One region of the Mesorhizobium sp. 113-3-3 genome, then DNA from elsewhere that is predicted to be linked to it. Evidence: predicted binding sites of a transcription regulator. Region 1 holds the regulator's gene; each other region holds the start of a gene.
The links. The regulator PhoB, encoded in region 1, activates phosphate uptake and scavenging genes when phosphate is short. The targets are predictions, from matches to a motif close to TGTCATNNANCTGTCAT.
Positions count from the first base shown of each region.

Region 2: the regulator PhoB is predicted to act here: its motif matches at 1,894-1,910, upstream of JG746_RS11375 (acid phosphatase).
Region 3: the regulator PhoB is predicted to act here: its motif matches at 1,795-1,811, upstream of phnC (phosphonate ABC transporter ATP-binding protein).
Region 4: the regulator PhoB is predicted to act here: its motif matches at 2,692-2,708, upstream of JG746_RS24395 (LTA synthase family protein).

Region 1 covers NZ_AP023243.1:1,537,078-1,541,911, reverse strand. The annotation lists gene JG746_RS07450 (sugar ABC transporter permease) at 1-28, opposite strand, end outside; gene xylF (D-xylose ABC transporter substrate-binding protein) at 174-1,214, opposite strand; gene JG746_RS07440 (ROK family protein) at 1,484-2,734, shown strand; gene phoB (phosphate regulon transcriptional regulator PhoB) at 2,747-3,436, opposite strand; gene phoU (phosphate signaling complex protein PhoU) at 3,456-4,163, opposite strand; gene pstB (phosphate ABC transporter ATP-binding protein PstB) at 4,189-4,834, opposite strand, start outside.
Region 2 covers NZ_AP023243.1:2,350,546-2,355,379, reverse strand. The annotation lists gene JG746_RS11380 (alpha-hydroxy acid oxidase) at 1-980, opposite strand, end outside; gene JG746_RS11375 (acid phosphatase) at 1,154-1,849, opposite strand; gene JG746_RS11370 (cytochrome c1) at 1,977-2,834, opposite strand; gene JG746_RS11365 (cytochrome b) at 2,862-4,163, opposite strand; gene petA (ubiquinol-cytochrome c reductase iron-sulfur subunit) at 4,180-4,740, opposite strand.
Region 3 covers NZ_AP023243.1:1,850,466-1,855,299, reverse strand. The annotation lists gene phnL (phosphonate C-P lyase system protein PhnL) at 1-245, shown strand, start outside; gene JG746_RS09000 (DapH/DapD/GlmU-related protein) at 242-859, shown strand; gene JG746_RS08995 (DUF1868 domain-containing protein) at 946-1,656, shown strand; gene phnC (phosphonate ABC transporter ATP-binding protein) at 1,890-2,747, shown strand; gene phnD (phosphonate ABC transporter substrate-binding protein) at 2,840-3,748, shown strand; gene phnE (phosphonate ABC transporter, permease protein PhnE) at 3,806-4,777, shown strand; gene phnE (phosphonate ABC transporter, permease protein PhnE) at 4,781-4,834, shown strand, end outside.
Region 4 covers NZ_AP023243.1:4,941,065-4,945,898, reverse strand. The annotation lists gene JG746_RS24400 (pilus assembly protein) at 1-686, shown strand, start outside; gene JG746_RS24395 (LTA synthase family protein) at 725-2,653, opposite strand; gene fabD (ACP S-malonyltransferase) at 2,932-3,879, shown strand; gene fabG (3-oxoacyl-[acyl-carrier-protein] reductase) at 3,939-4,676, shown strand.

The DNA of each region.
Region 1 (4,834 bases):
CCGGTTGATTAGAGGTCGTGTCGGTCATGCTATCCTCCCACCGGTTTACCGTCTGGCGCGGGTGCCGGAACATGGATGCTATTTGCTTTCCGCGGTCATTTGAAGCGGGAAGCCCTTGGGAAAACGCCGCGGCTTTTGGGCCGCGGCGTCGATGTCGAACAATCTTGCGCCGTTTAGTTGCAGGCGGCGACGCTGCCGGCGGCGACGCCCGCGCAGACTTCGTCCTTCTTGATCCAGCCGGCGTCGATGACGACGTTGAGATTGTCCTTGGTGATGGCGACCGGGGTCAGGAACAGCGACTTGACGGTGTTGCCGCCAGGCGTCGTGAAGTCCTTCACACCGGCGATGTCGGTCATCTTCTTGCCGTCGGCCAGCTGCGAGGCGATCTCGGCGGCATTCTTGCCGAGTTCGCGCGCGTCCTTCCACACCGACACGGTCTGGGTGCCGAGCGCGATGCGGTTCAGCGCGGCATGGTCGCCGTCCTGGCCCGAAACCGGCACGGTGCCGGCAAGACCCTGCGCCGTCAGCGCCGCGACGACGCCGCCGGCGGTGCCGTCATTGGCCGCGACCACCGCGTCGACCTTGTTGTCGTTGGCGGTCAGGAACTGCTCCATGTTCTTCTGGGCGTTGGCGGGCAGCCAGCCGTCCGTATAGGCCTCGCCGACATTCTTGATCTTGCCGCTGTCGATGGCAGCCTTCAGCACTTCCATCGAGCCCGCGAACAGGAAGTCGGCATTCGGATCGGCGCCCGAGCCCTTGATGAAGACATAGTTGCCTTCCGGCTTGGCCTTGAACACCGCGCTCGCCTGCAGGCGACCGACTTCCTTGTTGTCGAAGGTCAGGTAGAAGACGTCCTTGTTCTCGATCAGGCGGTCATAGCCGACGACCGGAATGCCTTCGTCCAGCGCCTTCTGCACGGCCGGGCCGATGGCCGAGGCATCCTGCGCCAGGATGATCAGCGAATTGGCGCCCTGCGAGATCAGGCTTTCGACATCGGTGAGCTGCTTTCCGGGATTGGACTGCGCGTCAGCGGAAATGTACTTGTCGCCGGCGGCCTCGATGGCCTTCTTCATGGCGGCCTCGTCGGTCTTCCAGCGCTCTTCCTGGAAGTTGGACCACGAAACGCCGATGACCTTGTCCTTCGCCTGCGCGACCGACGCAAGCGTCAGCGACATGGCGACACCCGCCAGGATGGCGGTTGTGAATCTCTTCATAATATTCCTCCCTGCGCCGCGTATGGCGCGACCAAACTGGCCCTAAGGCCGGCACAGAGGCTCTATTTTTTCGAGCCTCGAAAAAACACTGGTCTAACACCGGAACGCTGTCAACAACGATTCTGATGGATTTTGATGCCCTTCCGAATTTTTTTCGAGCCTCGGAATAAATAAATGACAGGACGGGCCGCTTCTGCCAGTATTTGACCGTGTCGCGCGGCGTTCGAGGGACCGGAGGAGCCGCGGCGACCGGGAGGATATGGAAAAACATGTCGGTCGGAATCCGTCACGACGATCTGCGCCGGCGCAACCGCGCCATGGTGATCACGGCCGTGCGCCGGGCCGGCCGGCCTTCGCGCACCGAGATCGCGGCGACCACCGGCCTCAGCCATTCGACCATATCGGCGATTTCCTCCGACCTGATCGGTGAAGGCATCCTGGCCGAGGGCAAGCCGAGCGAGGCCGGCGCGCTCAAACGCGGCAGGCCGCAGGTCGGCCTTGGCCTCAACCCGGAGGCCGCGGCTGTCATGACCGTGGTGCTGTCGCTGAATTTCCTCTCCGTCGCCGTCATCGACTATGCCGGCCAGGTGATATCGGAGGAACAGCGCCGGCTGGACACGCTGACCATGTCGCGCGAAGCGCTGATCGGCGAATGCACGGCAATCGTGCGACGGCGGCTCGAGGATCCCGACATCGACGTACGCAGCGTCGCCCGCATCGCGCTGGCGATCCAGGGCATCACCGACACCGAAGCCCGGGCGATGCTCTGGTCGCCGATCACGCCGCAGACCGACATCGCCTTCGCCGACATACTCGAAGCCGAGTTCGGCATCCCCGCCACCATGGAAAACGACTGCAACATGATGGCGGTGGCGCTGCGCTGGCGCGATCCCGAGCGCTACCGCGACGACTTCATCGCCATCCTTTTGTCGCACGGCATCGGCATGGGGCTGGTGCTGAAGGGCGAGCTGTTCACCGGCACCCATTCCTCGGGCGGCGAGTTCGGCCACATGATCCATCGGCCGGGCGGCGCGCTCTGCCGCTGCGGCCGCCGTGGCTGCGTCGAGGCTTATGCCGGCAACTATGCCATCTGGCGCAACGCCAGGCAGCTCAGCGAGGACACCGAGCCGGTGGCCGATGTCAGCGACGCGCAGATGCGGGCATTGGCCGCCACGGCACGCGAACGGGACGGGCCCGAGCGCGAAGCCTACCGCAAGGCCGGCGAGGCACTTGGCTACGGCCTCGGCAGCCTGTTCGCGCTGATCGATCCCGCGCCCGTCGCCATGGTCGGCGTCAGCGCCGCCGCCTTCGACCTGATCGAGCCGGCACTGCGCGAGGCGATCGCCCAGACCGCTGGCGGCCAGCACTCGAAATCGATCTCCTTCGACACCGAGCCGAACGAGCTGCCGCTGATCCGCGAAGGCTGTGCCATGCGCGCGCTGACCTTCGTCGACCAGGAGATTTTCGCGCCGGGCGTGCAAACGAAAGCGGGCCTTGCCGCCAAGAAAAACGTCGCCTGAATCAGGTCGCTTTCAATCTTCCCTGATCGCGTAGCCAGCGCCGCGAATGGTGCGGATGACATCCGGCATGCGGCCATTGTTGACCGCCTTGCGCAGCCGGCCGACATGCACGTCGACAGTGCGTTCGTCGATGTAGATCGTCTCGCCCCAGACATTGTCGAGCAGTTGGCTGCGCGAGAACACGCGGCCGGGGTGGCGCATCATGAATTCGAGCAGGCGGAATTCGGTCGGTCCGAGCCGGATCTCGCTCTTCTTGCGATAGACCCGGTGCGATTCGCGGTCGAGCACGATGTCGCCGACCTTGAGCACGCTGGACAGCACTTCCGGCTTGGCGCGGCGCAGCAGCGCCTTGACGCGAGCCATGAATTCCGGCGTCGAGAACGGCTTGACCAGATAGTCGTCGGCGCCGGTGGACAGCCCACGCACACGGTCGCTTTCTTCGCCCCGCGCGGTCAGCATGATGATCGGCAGCCGCTCGGTCTCGGGCCGCATCCGCAGGCGCCGGCAGAGTTCGATGCCGGACACCGCCGGCACCATCCAGTCGAGCACCAGGAGGTCGGGCACGTTCTCCTGCAGGCGGATTTCGGCTTCGTCGCCGCGTGTCACCACCTCGACCTGATAACCTTCCGATTCCAGATTGTAGCGGAGGAGCACGCCGAGCGGCTCCTCGTCCTCCACCACCATGATGCGTGGTGCGATCATCGCTTGGTTACCCCTGCGCTCAGGCCGCCGGCGCCGACATCGCCGTCTCGTCCTGCTTTGGACGGTTGGCGGGCAGTTGCGTGCCGGTCAGGACATAGTACGCGTTCTCGGCGATGTTGGTCACATGGTCGCCGATGCGTTCGAGATTCTTGGCGCAGAACAACAGATGCGTGCAGGCCGTGATGTTGCGCGGATCCTCCATCATATAGGTCAGCAGTTCGCGGAAGACGGAGGTGTATTTGACGTCGATGCGTTCGTCGTCGGCGCGCAGCTTCGCCAGTGCGGCGGCATCGCGCGCCGCATATTCCTCGATCACGCCCTGCACCTGGATCAGCACCAGCTGCGCCATGGCGTCGATGGAATGCGACAGGTCGCGCGGCGTGGAGCTGAGGCCGACGGTGCCGACGCGCTTGGCAATGTTCTTGGCAAGGTCGCCGATGCGTTCGAGATCGCCGGCCATGCGGATCGAGCCCACGACATGACGCAGATCGTCGGCCATAGGCTGGCGCTTGGCGATCAGCGTGATGGCGCGGTCGTCGAGCTCGCGCTGGCGCGCATCCATGATGGCGTCGTCGGAGACCACGCGCTGGGCGAGCGCATTGTCGGAATTCAGCAGCGCCTTGGTGGCGCCGCCGACCATCGAGCCGGCGAGATCGCCCATGTCGCTGATCAGCCTGCTGATCTGTCCGAGATCCTCGTCGAAGGCTGCGACTGTGTGTTCGGCCATGATCCTGGTCCTCGTATGCGTGCGATCAGCCGAAGCGGCCGGTGATGTAGTCTTGCGTGCGCTTCTCGCGAGGCGACGTGAAGATCTTCTCGGTTTTGTCGAATTCGACCAGTTCGCCCAGATACATGAAGGCCGTCTGCTTCGACACGCGCGCGGCCTGCTGCATGTTGTGGGTGACGATGACGATCGTGTAGTCGGCCTGCAGCTCGTCGATCAGTTCCTCGATCTTGGCGGTCGACAGCGGGTCGAGCGCCGAGGCCGGCTCGTCGAGCAGGATGACTTCCGGCTTCACCGCCACGGTGCGGGCGATGCACAGCCGCTGCTGCTGGCCGCCCGACAGGCTGAGGCCGCTGGCGTTGAGCTTGTCCTTGACCTCGGTCCACAGCGCCGCGCGCTTCAGCGCCTGCTCGACACGGCCGTCCATCTCGGCCTTGCTGATCTTCTCATAGAGCCTGACGCCGAAAGCGATGTTCTCGTAGATCGACATCGGGAACGGTGTCGGCTTCTGGAACACCATGCCGATCTTGGTGCGCAGCAGGTTGAGATCCTGCGAGCGGTCGAGAATGTTCTGGCCGTCGAGCAGCACCTGGCCCTCGGCGGTCTGCTTGGGATAGAGCTCGTAGATGCGGTTGAAGACGCGCAGCAGCGTCGACTTTCCGCAACCCGAAGGG
Region 2 (4,834 bases), 810 kb from region 1:
TTGGCACCGAGCGACAGCGCCTTCAACACATGGGTGCCACGCTGGACGCCGCCGTCCATGATGACGTCGATGCGGTCGCCGACGGCATCGACGATCTCGGCCAACTGGTCGAATGCCGCCCGCGAACCGTCCAGCTGACGCCCGCCATGGTTGGAAAGCACGATGCCGCTGCAGCCGATCTCGACGGCGCGTTTGGCGTCCTCGACCGACATGACGCCTTTGAGGCAGAACGGCCCCGACCACTGCCTGACCATCTCGGCGACATCGTCCCAGGTCATCGACGGATCGAGCATTTCGGTGAAATAGCGGCTGATCGACATCGTGCCGCCGCCCATGTCCACATGCTCGTCGAGCTGCGGCAGCTTGAACCCCTCATGCGTGAAATAATTGATCGCCCAGGCCGGCTTGAGCGCGAACTGCGCCATTCCCGCAAGGTTGAGCTTGAAGGGAATGGCAAAGCCGGTGCGCTTGTCGCGCTCGCGGTTTCCCCCCGTGATGCTGTCGACGGTCAGCATCATCACCTCGACGCCAACCTGCTTCGCCCGCTGCATCATCGCCCGGTTGAGGCCGCGATCCCGGTGGAAATAGAACTGGTAGACCTGTGGACTGCTGCTGATCCCGCGCGCCTCCTCGAGGCTGACGGTGCCCAGCGAGGAGACCCCGAACATGGTGCCGTATTTGGCGGCGGCCTTCGCCACGGCGCGCTCGCCCTGATGATGGAAAAGCCGCTGCAGGGCGGTCGGCGAGCAGTAGAACGGCATGGCCAGCTTTTGCCCCATCACCGTCACCGACATGTCGATCTCGCTTACCCCACGCAGCACGTTGGGAACGAGATCGCAGGTCTCGAAGCTTTCGGTGTTGCGGCGATAGGTGACCTCATCGTCGGCCGCACCGTCGATGTAGTTGAAGATCGGCCCCGGCAGCCTTCGCCGCGCCATGCGGCGGAAATCGGAAAAGTTATGACAGTCGTTGAGCCGCATCATCGATTTCCCAGGCCATGGCGGGCCAGCCTTTGCCGCCCTTCGATGCGTCGAATATCAATCCGATGCCGCCATGCCAACGGACTAATTGCTGAACCCCGCCGGGCATGGCCGTGAAAAGAAAAAGGGGCGCCTGGAGCGCCCCTCGCATCGAAGCCGGCTGCCGGCGAAGATTACATGCCGAGATCGGAACGAAGCTCGGCCCTGGCCACTTCGTATTCGGCCTTGAAGTCGTCCCGGTTGAGCAGGACAGCGGCAATGACGCTGCCGGAAATCTTGCCCATCTCGACATCGGACGCATAGTGGATGCCGCCAACCTCACGATTGTGGTCGTATTCGGCCGCACGCGCCATGATCTTGGCGCGCTTCTCCGGAACCATGTCGGCCAGGATGATGCCCATCATGGTGCCGACCGTGGCGTGGCCGGACGGCCAGGAGCCGGAGCTCGACAGCTTGACCACCGGCTTGACGAGGTCGCTGAGCTGATGCGGACGCGGGCGCTTCCAGACATCCTTGGCCGGATCGACGACAGCGCCTTCGGTCTCGACCACGCGGTCGAAGAAGGCGCTGAACTTCGGCAGCTTGTCCTTGGTGAAATTCGGCCCCATGACGTTTGCAAAGCGCCAGACATTCTCTTCGGAGTCGGCAACGGCGCTGGCAATCATCTCGGGCGTGCGCGTCACCTGCAGCGTCAGCACCGCGCCGAGTTCGGCCTTGGTCTGCGCCGAATCGTTTGCCGGCGGCGGCGGCAGGATCATCGTCAGGTCGATGTCCTTGTTGGTGACGAAGGGCTTTGCGTCTTCGGCCTGGGCGGCCGAGCCGATGACCAGCAACAGCAGACCAGCAGTCAGCGATGCGTATTTCTTCATGGGTGCGATCCTTTGGTGGGAATGACGCAGGATCGCTGTTGGCGGTGACGGCCATGTGACACAGCCTGTCGCCTGAAATGCAAAAAGGCGCCTTTCGGCGCCTTTTGTGGTCGGTTGGGCGCGCTGCTTAGTGCGCGACGCCTTCCCACACCTTGCGCTTGGTGAGGTAGACCAGCGCCCCGAAGAGCAGCAGGAACACCAGCACGCGGAAGCCCATCTTCTTGCGGTCTTCCATGTGCGGCTCGGCGGCCCAGGTCAGGAAGGCAGCCACGTCGCGGGAATACTGGTCGACGGTCTGCGGCGAACCGTCATCATAGGTCACCTGGCCGTCGGAGAGGGGCTTGGGCATCTTCAGCGACACGCCGGACATGAAGTACGGGTTGTAGTGTGTGCCTTCCGGGATGACCATTCCGGCCGGCGGTGTCTGGTCGTAGCCGGTCAGCAGCGAATGGATGTAGTCGGGGCCGCCCGCGTCATACTGGGTGAAGATATCGAAGACGAACTGCGGGAAGCCGCGCTCGACGCCACGCGCCTTGGCCAGCAGCGACATGTCGGGCGGAGCCGCGCCACCATTGGAGGCGGCCGCGGCCTCCTCATTGGCGAACGGCGCCGGGAAGTGGTCGGACGGCTTGCCGGGACGGTCGAACATGTCGCCGGCGTCGTTGGGACCGTCATGGATGGTGTATTCGGCGGCCAGCGTCTTGATCTGGGCTTCGTTGTAGCCGAGGTCCGACAGGGTGCGGAACGCCACCAGGTTCATCGAATGGCAGGCCGAGCAGACTTCCTTGTAGACCTTCAGGCCACGCTGCAGCTGCGCCTTGTCATAAGTGCCGAACGGGCCGGTGAAGCTCCAGTTCATTTCCTTCGGTTCGTTGATCGGGAAATGCGTGGGCGCCGCCGCGTTGTGCGCCTCTTCGGCCGCGAACGCTGCGGTGCCGGCGGCCACGAGGCCGACCAGCGCCAGCGAGGTGAGAATCTTTTTCATGCCAAATCCCCTTAGATTCTCTACCGCTCAGCCCTTGGTCTCTGGCGCGGCCGTGGCGCCCGCCGGATGCCCGCTGCCACCCTTGTTCTTTTCGAGCACCGCTTCGGTGATCGAGTTCGGCAGCCTGCGCGGTGTCTCGATCAGGCCAAGCACCGGCAGCGCGATCAGGAAGAAGGCGAAGTAGAACAGCGTCGCCATCTGCGCCATGAACACATAGCTGCCTTCCGCCGGCTGCGAGCCCAGCCAGCCGAGCAGGATGGCGTCGGCCACGAACAGCCAGAAGAACAGCTTGTACCAGGGCCGGTAGACCGCCGAGCGCACCTTGGACGTGTCGAGCCACGGCACCAGGAACAGCATGACGATGGCGCCGAACATGCACAGCACGCCGCCGAGCTTGGAATTGATCGGCCCGATGTTGAAGGTGATGGCGCGCAGGATCGCGTAGAACGGCAGGAAATACCATTCCGGAACGATATGGGCCGGGGTCTTCAGCGGGTTGGCGACCGTGTAATTGTCCGGATGGCCGAGATAGTTCGGCAGGTAGAAGACGAAATAGGCGAAGAAGAACAGGAACACGATCATGCCGAACGCGTCCTTGATGGTCGCGTAGGGCGTGAAGGCGACGGTGTCGGTCTTCGACTTGACCTCGATGCCGGTAGGGTTCGACTGGCCCACCACATGCAGCGCCCAGACGTGGAGCACGACGACGCCGGCAATCATGAACGGCAAGAGGTAGTGCAGCGCGAAGAAGCGGTTCAGCGTCGGATTATCGACGGCGAAGCCGCCGAGCAGCAGTTGCTGGATCCAGTCGCCGACCAGCGGGATGGCGCTGAAGAAGCCGGTGATGACGGTGGCGCCCCAGAAGCTCATCTGCCCCCACGGCAGCACATAGCCCATGAAGCCGGTCGCCATCATCAGCAGGTAGATGATGCAGCCGAGGATCCACAGCAGCTCGCGCGGCGCCTTGTAGGAGCCGTAGTAGAGGCCACGGAAGATGTGGATGTAGACGGCGACGAAGAAGAACGAGGCGCCGTTGGCGTGCATGTAGCGCAACAGCCAGCCGGAATTGACGTCACGCATGATCTTTTCGACGGAGCCGAAGGCGAGATTGGTGTCGGCAGTATAGTGCATGGCCAGCACGATGCCGGTCAGTATCTGCGCCACCAGCATGATCGCCAGGATGCCGCCGAAGGTCCAGGCATAGTTGAGGTTGCGCGGCACCGGATAGGCGATGAAGCTGTCGTAAACCAGCCGCGGCAGCGGCATGCGGGCGTCGAACCAGCGTTCGATACCGGTCTTGGGCGTATAGGTCGAGTGTCCCTCGCTCATCGAAATATCCCCTGCCTCAACCGATAAGGATCTTGGTATCGGAAATGAATTTGAATACCGGCACAGCCATGTTCTCGGGCGCCGGGCCTTTGCGGATGCGGCCGGCGGTGTCGTACTGCGAACCATGGCACGGGCAGAACCAGCCGCCGAAATCGCCTTCCTGGCCGAGCGGGATGCAGCCCAGATGCGTGCAGACCTGAACCATCACCATCCAGGCTTCCTTGCCGGGCGTGGTGCGGTTGGCGTCGGTCGCCGGCGCGTCGGCCGGCAGATTGGCGTTGCGGGCGATCGGATCCTTGAGATCGGAGAGGTTGACGGCCTCGCCGTCCTTCATTTCCTTTTCGGTGCGGTTGCGCACCACGACCGGCTTGCCGCGCCACTTGACGATCAGCGACATGCCGGGCGTCAGCGAGGCGACATCGACTTCCACCGAGGCGAGCGCCAGCGTCGAGGCATCGGGGCGCATCTGGTCGATGAACGGCCAGGCGACGGCGCCGGCCCCGACCACCGCGGCCATGCCCGTGGCGACATAGAGAAAATCTCGACGATTGGGATCGTGGATGTCGGTTGCGCTCACGGGTGCCTGATCCTTTCGCCTCTTCCGCGCCGGTGGCCGAGCCTTGTTCCCCGCTCAATCACGCCAACCCGACAGCGCATGGCGAACAGGCTAG
Region 3 (4,834 bases), 310 kb from region 1:
GCGGCGAACAGCAGCGCGTCAACATCGCGCGCGGCTTCATCACCGAGCACCCCATCCTGCTGCTCGACGAACCGACCGCCTCGCTCGACGCCACCAACCGCGACGTGGTGATCGCACTCATCGCCGCCAAGAAGGCGGCAGGCGTTGCCCTGCTCGGCATCTTCCACGACCACGACGTGCGCGAGGCGGTGGCCGACCGCATCATCGACGTCACCGCTTTTGCTCCGGGAAAGCTCGCTGCATGACCAGGAAATTGTCGGAGACGCCGCTGATCCACCCGACGGCGGAGGTGCACAATTCGACGCTCGGCCGCTGGACCGAGATCGCCGACCGCAGCCGGGTTTCGGAATCTGAACTCGGCGACTATTCCTACATGATGCAGGATTGCTCGGTCTGGTGCGCGACGATTGGCAAGTTTGCCAACATCGCCGCAAGCGTGCGCCTCAACGCCACCAACCACCCGACCTGGCGGCCGACGCTGCACCACTTCACCTACCGCGCCTCGGACTATTGGGACGACGCCGAGCACGAGAGCGCGTTCTTTGCCCAGCGCCGCGCCAAGCGGGTCACCATCGGCCACGACACCTGGCTCGGCCACGGCTCGACCGTCCTGCCCGGCGTCAGCGTCGGCGATGGCGCGGCGGTCGGCGCCGGCGCGGTCGTCTCGAAGGATGTCGCGCCCTACACCATCGTCGCCGGCGTGCCGGCCAAACCGATCCGCGAACGCTTCGACCGCCGCACCGCCGAACGCTACCAGGCGCTTGCCTGGTGGGACTGGGACCACGCCAGGCTGCGCGCCTCGCTCGATGATTTTCGCGAGCTGTCAGCCGAAGCCTTCCTGGAGAAATACGAGGGATAGGTCCTCACATCATCGTTATAAGAGAGCCTGTTCATATCCCTGACACAGGACTCGGACAGGACGCCATCTCCCCCAAGGAGATCGCCATGCTCGACACCATCAGACCCTCGCTCGCCGGATTCTTTGCCGGCTCCAATCCGATGCCCCCGTTGCATCTCGGCACGCGCTACGACACGGCGGGCAATTTCCTGACCGAACCGGGTAACACCGTCGTCAGCCATCTCGTCAGCGGATCGCCCTCCGAAGCGGTGGTTCTGGAGGTCCGCGAGCGCATGCTCGCCATGCCCGACGCCGACCGGCTCGCCTTCACGCCCGCCTCCAGCCTGCACATGACGCTGTTCCAGGGCATCATAGAATATCGCCGCCGCTTGCCCTTCTGGCCGCAGGACGTGCCGCTCGACACCAGCATCGACGCCATGACCCGCCTCTATCTGGAACGCTTGAAGGGGTTCAGAGGCTTCGGCCCGTTCAACATCAAGGTGGTTGAAATCGTGCCGACCGGTCTTACCGTTGCCGGTGCAACGGACGAGGACGTGCGCATCATGCGTCAATGGCGCGATGCGCTGGCGGTGCGGTTCGGCTACCGGCACCCCGACCACGACACCTACGTCTTCCACATCACCTTCGCCTACCAGATCCAGCGTCTTGCCGACGACCGTGTCGCAGCGTGGCAGGCGCTGTTCGGCGACTGCCTGGCGCTTTTCGCAAGACAGGCTCCGATAATCGAGATCAAGGCGCCCGCCTTCTGCGCTTTCCGCGACATGAAGCATTTCGAGGAATTGCTGGTGCTCGGCTGATCGCCAGCCAGGCGCCGGTGCATGTCGCCCGAAAGTGACCTCGGTTTTGGGAGAACGACATGCACAAGAACAAAGACCTGAAGCGCGTCGCATGAATTCGTTTCAGCGCGACGCGCTTCACTCACCGCGCCTGTGGAGCGTAACAAAACTGACATGCTGGCGACACGGCAGGTTCATGTGGCTGCGCTAGGCGAGTGCCTGACGATCAACAAGGTCGGGACTGGAACCTGCTCATGTCAGCAAGCTCTGCCACACTCGAAATCCGCGGCGTCAGCCGACGATTTGGCAAGAACACCGCCGTCAGCGACGTCAACATCTCGATCCCGCAGGGTCAGATGGTTGGCGTCATCGGCCGTTCGGGCGCTGGCAAATCGACCCTTCTTCGCATGATCAACCGTCTTGTCGACCCCAGCCAAGGGTCGATTTTTTTTGACGGCGCCGAGGTCTCCCAGCTGCGCGGCTCGCCGCTGCGGCGATGGCAGCGCGACTGCGCCATGATCTTCCAGCAGTTCAACCTGGTGCCGCGCCTCGACGTGCTGACCAACGTGCTGCTCGGCAAATTGAACCACCGTTCGACACTGTCCAACCTTCTCGGCATGTTCTCGCGCGCCGAATGCGCCGAGGCGGTCGCAGCGCTCGAGCGGCTCGACATAGCCCGCACGGCACTTCAGCCCGCCGGCACCCTTTCCGGCGGACAGCAGCAGCGCGTCGCCATCGCCCGCGCTTTGATGCAGCAGCCCAAGGTGATCCTCGCCGACGAGCCGATCGCCTCGCTCGACCCGCTCAACGCCAAGGTGGTGATGGATTCGCTGCAGGACATCAATCTGCGCGAGGGCATCACCGTCGTCACCAATCTGCACACGCTCGACACCGCGCGCGCCTATTGCAGCCGCATCATCGGCATGGCCGCCGGCAAGGTCGTCTTCGACGGCCCGCCCGAAGAGCTCAACCGTGAGGCGGTGCGCCTCGTCTACGGCGCCGACAGCAATGGCGCGGAGATATCGGAGGCCATTACCTCCACCAGCGTTGCCTTCAAGCAGAAGATCGCAGCATCCGCCGGACCGCTCGAACCCGCATTCCCGGGTTACTGAGAGCAGTTGGGATCGCCAGCCCGCGTCAAGGGCACCTGTCAAAATCAAGAACGCTGCCGGCGCGGGGCCGGAACTTACAGGAGAGACATCAAATGTTCAGGAAGATGGTTTTCAGCGCCGTTTCGGTGCTCGCCATGGCGACCAGCATGGCCCACGCCGCCGATCTGAAGGAATTCCGCGTCGGCATTCTGGGCGGTGAAAACGAGACCGACCGGCTGCGCAACTACCAGTGCCTTGCCGACCATCTGAAGACCGAATTCGGCTTCGAGAAGGTCTCGCTGTTCCCCGCGGCCGACTATGACGGCGTTATCCAGGGCCTGCTCGGCGGCACGCTCGACTTCGCCGAACTCGGCGCCTCCGGCTATGCCAGCGTCTATCTCAAGGATCCCAAGGCGGTGACCCCGATCCTCACCACCAAGCAGACCGACGGTTCCACCGGTTACTATTCGATCGGCCTGGCACTGAAGACCTCGGGCATCACCGACATCAAGTCGGCCAAGGGCAAGAAGCTCGGCTATGCCGATCCGGATTCGACCTCGGGCTACCTGATCCCGCTGACCCAGATTCCGAAGGAAACCGGCGCCTCGAACGAAACCTTCTTCGCCTCGACCCAGTTCAATGGCGGCCATGAGAACAACATCCTGGCCGTGCGCGACGGCAAGGTCGATGTCGCAGTCGACGATTCCTCCGGCATCGGCGACTTCAAGAACGGCTTCACCTCCGGCTCCTTCCACAAGGTCGTCGCCAAGGGCGCCGCGGACCCGAACGACTTCGTCGAAGTCTGGCGCTCGGGCCTGATCCCGAACGGCCCGCTGGTCGTGCGCACCGCGCTGGGCGACGAGATGACCGCCAAACTCGCCGCCTTCTTCACCGATCTGCCGAAGAAGGACAAGGCTTGCTTCGAGGGCGTGGAAGGTGGCGATTTCACCGGCTACGTTCCGGTGAAGCCGGACTTCTACAACGTCATCGTCGAAGCCCGTAAGGCAGCCATCGGCGGCTAACGGCGAAATCGGAAAGGGCGGTGTTCAAGAAACACCGCCCTTTTTGCATCTCCGATCATGACCCTTTCCGTGACAGCCCCCTCATTGACAGCCGCCTCCGGCGCCACCCACCCGATGGCCGATGCCTGGCGACGCCAGACGTCGCTGCGCCGGTTCTATACCGTGCTCGGCGTCGGCCTGCTGCTGGCCGCGATGTTCGCCAGCATGTGGTTCGCCGACGAAGCCAATGCCGGGCACTTCTTCGACCGGCTGCCGCATATTCTGGATTTCCTGAGCTGGCTGGTCCCCAAGGACTGGAACGACGTCTGGCGGGCGCTGTTCGACATTGCCTCGCCGCATGACACCGGCACCCAGGAATACAACTTCCCGCTCGGGCGCGTTTATGTCTGGGGTGGTTTTTACATCCCCGAATATTTCGAGCTGATGCTGACCACGGTGAACGTTGCGCTGGTCTCGACCTTCATCGGCTTCGTCTTCGCGGTGCCCTTTTCTTTCATCGCCGCGCGCAACCTGACGCCCCACCCGGCGCTCAGGCTCATCGTCAAGCGCCTCATGGAACTCCTGCGGGCCTTCCCCGAGATCGTCATTGCCGGCTTGTTCGCGGCCATCGTCTCCATCGGCCCGATCGCCGCCATCATCGCCATCGGCCTGCATTCGATCGGCGCGCTCGGCAAGCTGTTCTACGAGATCAACGAGAACATCGACATGCGCGCAGAGGAAGGCCTGCGGGCGGTCGGAGCCAACTGGTTCGAGCGCGTGCGCTTCGCGGACCTGCCGCAGGTGCTGCCCAATTTCATGTCCTACACGCTGCTGCGCGTCGAGATCAATGTCCGCGCCTCGACCATCATCGGCGCCGTCGGGGGCGGTGGCATCGGCGAGGAGTTGAAGCTCTCCATCTCGCGCGGCTTCGGCGCCAAGACACTGGCGCTGGTGCTGCTCTTGTTCACGACCATCTTCATCATCGACCAGTTCTCCGCCTGGCTGCGCCGCAAGCTGGTCGGCGAACAGGCCTTTATGATGGGAGCGTGAACCATGGCGACCATGACCGCCGAGGAGATACTGTCGATCGAGGAGCGCTATCCGCAG
Region 4 (4,834 bases), 3.4 Mb from region 1:
ATATCGACCTGAGCGATCTAACTTCCGCCGTGGTCAACGCACTGACGCGCGGAGATTTGGAAAAGGTCGCCAAATATGTCGCGTCGACCAAAAAGATCGTCACCGAGACAAGCGGCGCCCTCACCGTTGGCCCCAACCGCGCCTGTCCCACTCCTGTCGTTCCGCTGACCGACGATTTCGACAAGTTGCGCAAGGCGGCGAGCCAGATGACGGAATGGAACGGCTCCGGCACCAACGTTTCGGAGGGCCTGTCGTGGGGCATGCGGGTGCTGTCGCCGGGCGCGCCCTATACCGACGGTGCGCCGTTCAAGACGGCAGGCGTCAGCAAGATCGTCATGCTGCTCACCGACGGCGAGAACGTGGTCTACGGGGCCAGCAATCAGCCGACCAAGTCCGACTATACATCCTATGGATATCTGGCCGATGGTCGCTTCGGGTCGGACAACCAGACGGCGGCGGCCCGCAATGTCGACGGCTGGACCAAGAGCGTGTGCACGCAGTTGAAGAACCAGGGCGTGCAGATCTACACCATGGTGCTGCAGTCCGACACCGCCGCCAATCGCACACTGTACAGTGCCTGCGCCTCGGACCCGAGCGGCTACTATGCGGTCAACGATCCGGCCAAGCTGCCGGATGTTTTCCAGCAGATCGCCAACAAGTTCTCGAGGCTGCAGCTGACCAACTAAGCTGCCTCTCACACGCACCTCCAAAGGATCGGACCCCCTCAGCTCGTGTGGGCGACGACCTTGTCGACCGTCTCGGGGAAGAAGTCGGGCGCCGCGTGGCGCTTGCCGAACATCATGTCGTACTGGATGAGCCGGAAATCGCGGATCGCCGGGTCGATCTCTTTCTGCCGCGACCAGTCGGGCGTGGCCTCGCCGGCCGGGGTCAGAAGCAGGTTGCGGTCGACCACGCGGTAGCGCTCCCGCATCTCGCCCAGGAAGCCCGTATAGTAGGGATGAGTGATGCCGGCGGCAGTCAGGATATGATAGGGCAGGAACGCCGGGCTCACCGTGCCGAGATCAGCGACCGGACCGGAACGGTTCGACCAGATGATCAGTGGCGTTTCGTGATGGTCGAGGGCGGCCTGCGGTGTCGGCTCCTTGCGCGGCGCGACATTGTCCTTCAGGAAGCCGGTCTCGACATAGACCGGCCCAAGCGGCGGCAAATGGTCGCCGAAGAAGGCGACGATCGTCGGCCGCTCCCGCTTCTTGGCCCATTCGATCAGCCGTTCAAGGCCGCGGTCCGCGTCGGCTGAACCTTCCGCATAGCTCAACAGCGAGTCGCGCGCCCACTGGCTGATCGGCGCCTGCACCGCGTGGGTCGGGTTGTAATAGCGGTTTGGCTCATAGGGGCCATGGTTCTGCAGGCTGACCGCGAAGAAGAACACCGGGTCGTCGCTGGCGTCGGCTTCGCGGATGATCTCGTCCGTCATCGCCGCATCCGATGCCAGCGGTCCGCGCTTTTCCATGGGCGGCAGCGTCTCTTCCGACCTGAAATCGTTGAAGCCGAAATCGGCGTAGACCGCGCCGCGGTTCCAGAACCAGTTGGTGCCGGGATGGATGGCGCGCGCCCTGTAGCCCTCGCTCTTCAGGAAGGTCGCCATGGAAGGCGTCGGCGTGCGCACATATTGCTGGTAGGGGATGCTGCCAGCCGGCAGGAAAGCGTTGGAAAAGCCGGTCAGCGCCTCGAATTCGATGTTGGCGGTCATGCCGCCGAATTCAGGCGAGAACATCGAACCGGAACGCAATGCCCGCACGGTGGGAATGGGATCCGGCGTGATGGTGACGCCGGGCAGCCTGTTCGGATCCCAGAAGGATTCGCTCATGACGATAATGATGTCGGGCTTTTCATCGGGCACCGATGCCGTCATCTGCGGCCGCTCGATCGCCGCGATCGCCTTGTCCGTATAGCCAGGCGGTGCCGAGACATGCGCCATTGGCACGTTGAGCGCGAAGGCGAGCGCAAAGCCGTTGGAGGCGTAGTTTTCCTTCTGGTCCCACATGATCGGGATGATCTGCAGCCGGTCCCTGGTCCAGGAGAAGGTGGCATAGTCCATGATCGAGACGAAGAAGGCGAGCAGCGGCACCGCCAGCGTCAGCCGCGCAAGGCGGCCCTTGTGGCTGAGCGCTGGAACCTTGCGGCGCCAGAGCCGCCAGCCATAGACGAGCAGCGACAGCCCGGCGACGATGCCGGCGACCATGGCGAGCGCGGTCATCGGTCGGTCGCGCACCAGAAGCGGCAGCAGGGCGACGATCTGGCGGGCGTAGAGAAAGTCAGTCGGGTAGAGCGGATCGCCGAGATAATGCGATTTCTGATGGCCGACAAAGGCCAGCGACAGCGTCAATGGCGCGACGATCATCAGGCTCTGATGACTGCGGCCGAGCACAGCGTCGAGGCCAATCAGGATCAGCGCGAAGACGACGATGGTGGTCCAGCCCGGCTTGAGCGGCTGAAGGAAGAAGGAGACCGTGCCGGCAAAGTCGCCGCGCACGATCAGTTCGATGGCGAACACCAGGATGGTCGAGATCGCAAGGCTGATCAGCCCGTAACGGACGACCGGCCATGCCCGGCCCGGCAGATAGCCGGTGGACGGATCATCTTCCAGAAATTGAGGCGCGGCTTTACCCGCGCGTTTCGAACTCTTTGCCACTTTAACTTCCCACCCAGCGACAACCCAAGTCACGCGATTGTCATATAATTGTCACGCAAAGCTAGCGCCTGTAGCGGAAATAAGAAGAGCCAGCGAACGATTCGTGAGCGGTTTTCATCAGGAGTGATCGCCAAAAAGCCTTTTGGAACAGGCACTCGGCGCACGGTTCGGAGCCGGGGTAGGGTTGACCCGGGCTTGACTTGGCGGCCTGCCTTGCGCCACAGGCAGGGAAAATTCGTGTTATCAGGCAAGTAAAACCAGTCTTCGGGAGCCCTCGCATGGCCGTCGCATTCACCTTTCCGGGACAAGGCAGCCAGGCTGTCGGCATGGGCAAGGATCTCGCCGACGCCTTTCCCGAGGCGCGCAGGGTCTTCCAGGAAGTCGACGACGCGCTCGGCGAAAACCTGTCGAAGCTGATCTGGGAAGGTCCCGAAGAGACCTTGACGCTGACGGCCAACGCGCAGCCGGCGCTGATGGCGGTTTCGCTGGCGGCGATCAGGGCGCTGGAATCGCGCGGTTTCTCGCTGAAGGACAAGGTCGCCTATGTCGCCGGCCATTCGCTGGGCGAATATTCGGCCCTTGCCGCAGCCGGTTTTGTGTCCGTCGCCGATGCCGCGCGGCTGCTGCGCATCCGCGGCAACGCCATGCAGGCGGCGGTGCCGGCCGGCGAGGGCGCCATGGCGGCCATCATCGGGCTGGAGCAGGCGGATGTCGAAGCCGCTTGCGCCGAGGCCGCGCAAGGGTCCGGCAAGGTCTGCCAGATCGCCAACGACAATGGCGGCGGCCAGCTGGTCATATCCGGCGCCAAGGCGGCGGTCGAGCTGGCTGCCAAATTGTGCACCGAAAAGGGCGCCAAGCGGGCGCTGATGCTGCAGGTCTCGGCGCCCTTCCATTCGGCGCTGATGGCACCGGCGGCCAATGTCATGCGCGAGGCGCTCGCCGGTGTGACGAAGCATGCGCCGGTGGTGCCGGTGGTGTCCAACGTCACGGTGACCCCGACCAGCGATCCCGACGAGATCGCCCGGCGCCTGGTCGAGCAGATCACCGGCCGCGTGCGCTGGCGCGAAACGGTGGAATGGTTCGGCGCCAACGGCGTTGCGACACTTTACGAGATCGGCGCCGGCAAGGTGCTGTCCGGCCTTGCACGGCGCATCAACCGCGACATTGCGACGGCAGCCGTCGGCGCACCGGCCGATGTCGAGGCCGCACTGGCCGCTCTTGCATAATCCACTGGCGATTTGACCCCACCCGTGTGAAGGGTGTTTTCTCAGATCAGGAGACGAAAATGTTCGAACTGACCGGCCGCAAGGCGCTCGTCACCGGCGCATCCGGAGGCATCGGCGAGGCGATCGCCCGCGTGCTGCATGCGCAAGGCGCCATTGTCGGCCTGCACGGCACCCGCATCGAGAAACTGGAAACCTTGGCGGGCGAACTCGGCGACCGGGTCAAGCTGTTCCCGGCCAATCTGTCGAACCGCGACGAGGTCAAGGCGCTTGGCCAGAAGGCGGAGGCCGAGCTCGAAGGCGTCGACATCCTGGTCAACAATGCCGGCATCACCAAGGACGGCCTGTTCGTGCGCATGTCGGACGCCGATTGGGACTCCGTCCTCGAGGTCAATCTGACCGCTGTTTTCCGGCTGACGCGCGAACTCACCCATCCGATGATGCGCCGCCGCCATGGCCGCATCATCAACATCACCTCGGTGGTTGGCGTGACCGGCAATCCCGGCCAGACCAATTACTGCGCCTCCAAGGCCGGCATGATCGGCTTCTCCAAATCGCTGGCGCAGGAGATCGCCACCCGCAACATCACCGTCAACTGCGTTGCTCCGGGCTTCATCGAATCGGCCATGACCGACAAGCTCAACGACAAGCAGAAGGAGGCGATCATGGCGGCGATTCCGACGCGCCGCATGGGCACGAGTGCCGAAGTGGCGTCCGCCGTTGTTTACCTCGCCTCCAACGAAGCCGCCTACGTCACCGGCCAGACCATCCACGTCAATGGCGGCATGGCCATGATTTGACGGATATGGCGGGCCTGTGAAAAGAGACCATTTCACCTTGGACCTCGGCCATTTTTCGTGTAATGCGGCCCGCAACCCGGCGGTTCGGGCAAAAACCGGTTCGTGGCCGTTGCGTTTCCGGCAGGACCATCTTTCAGCTTGATTAGCGGCATTCTGCC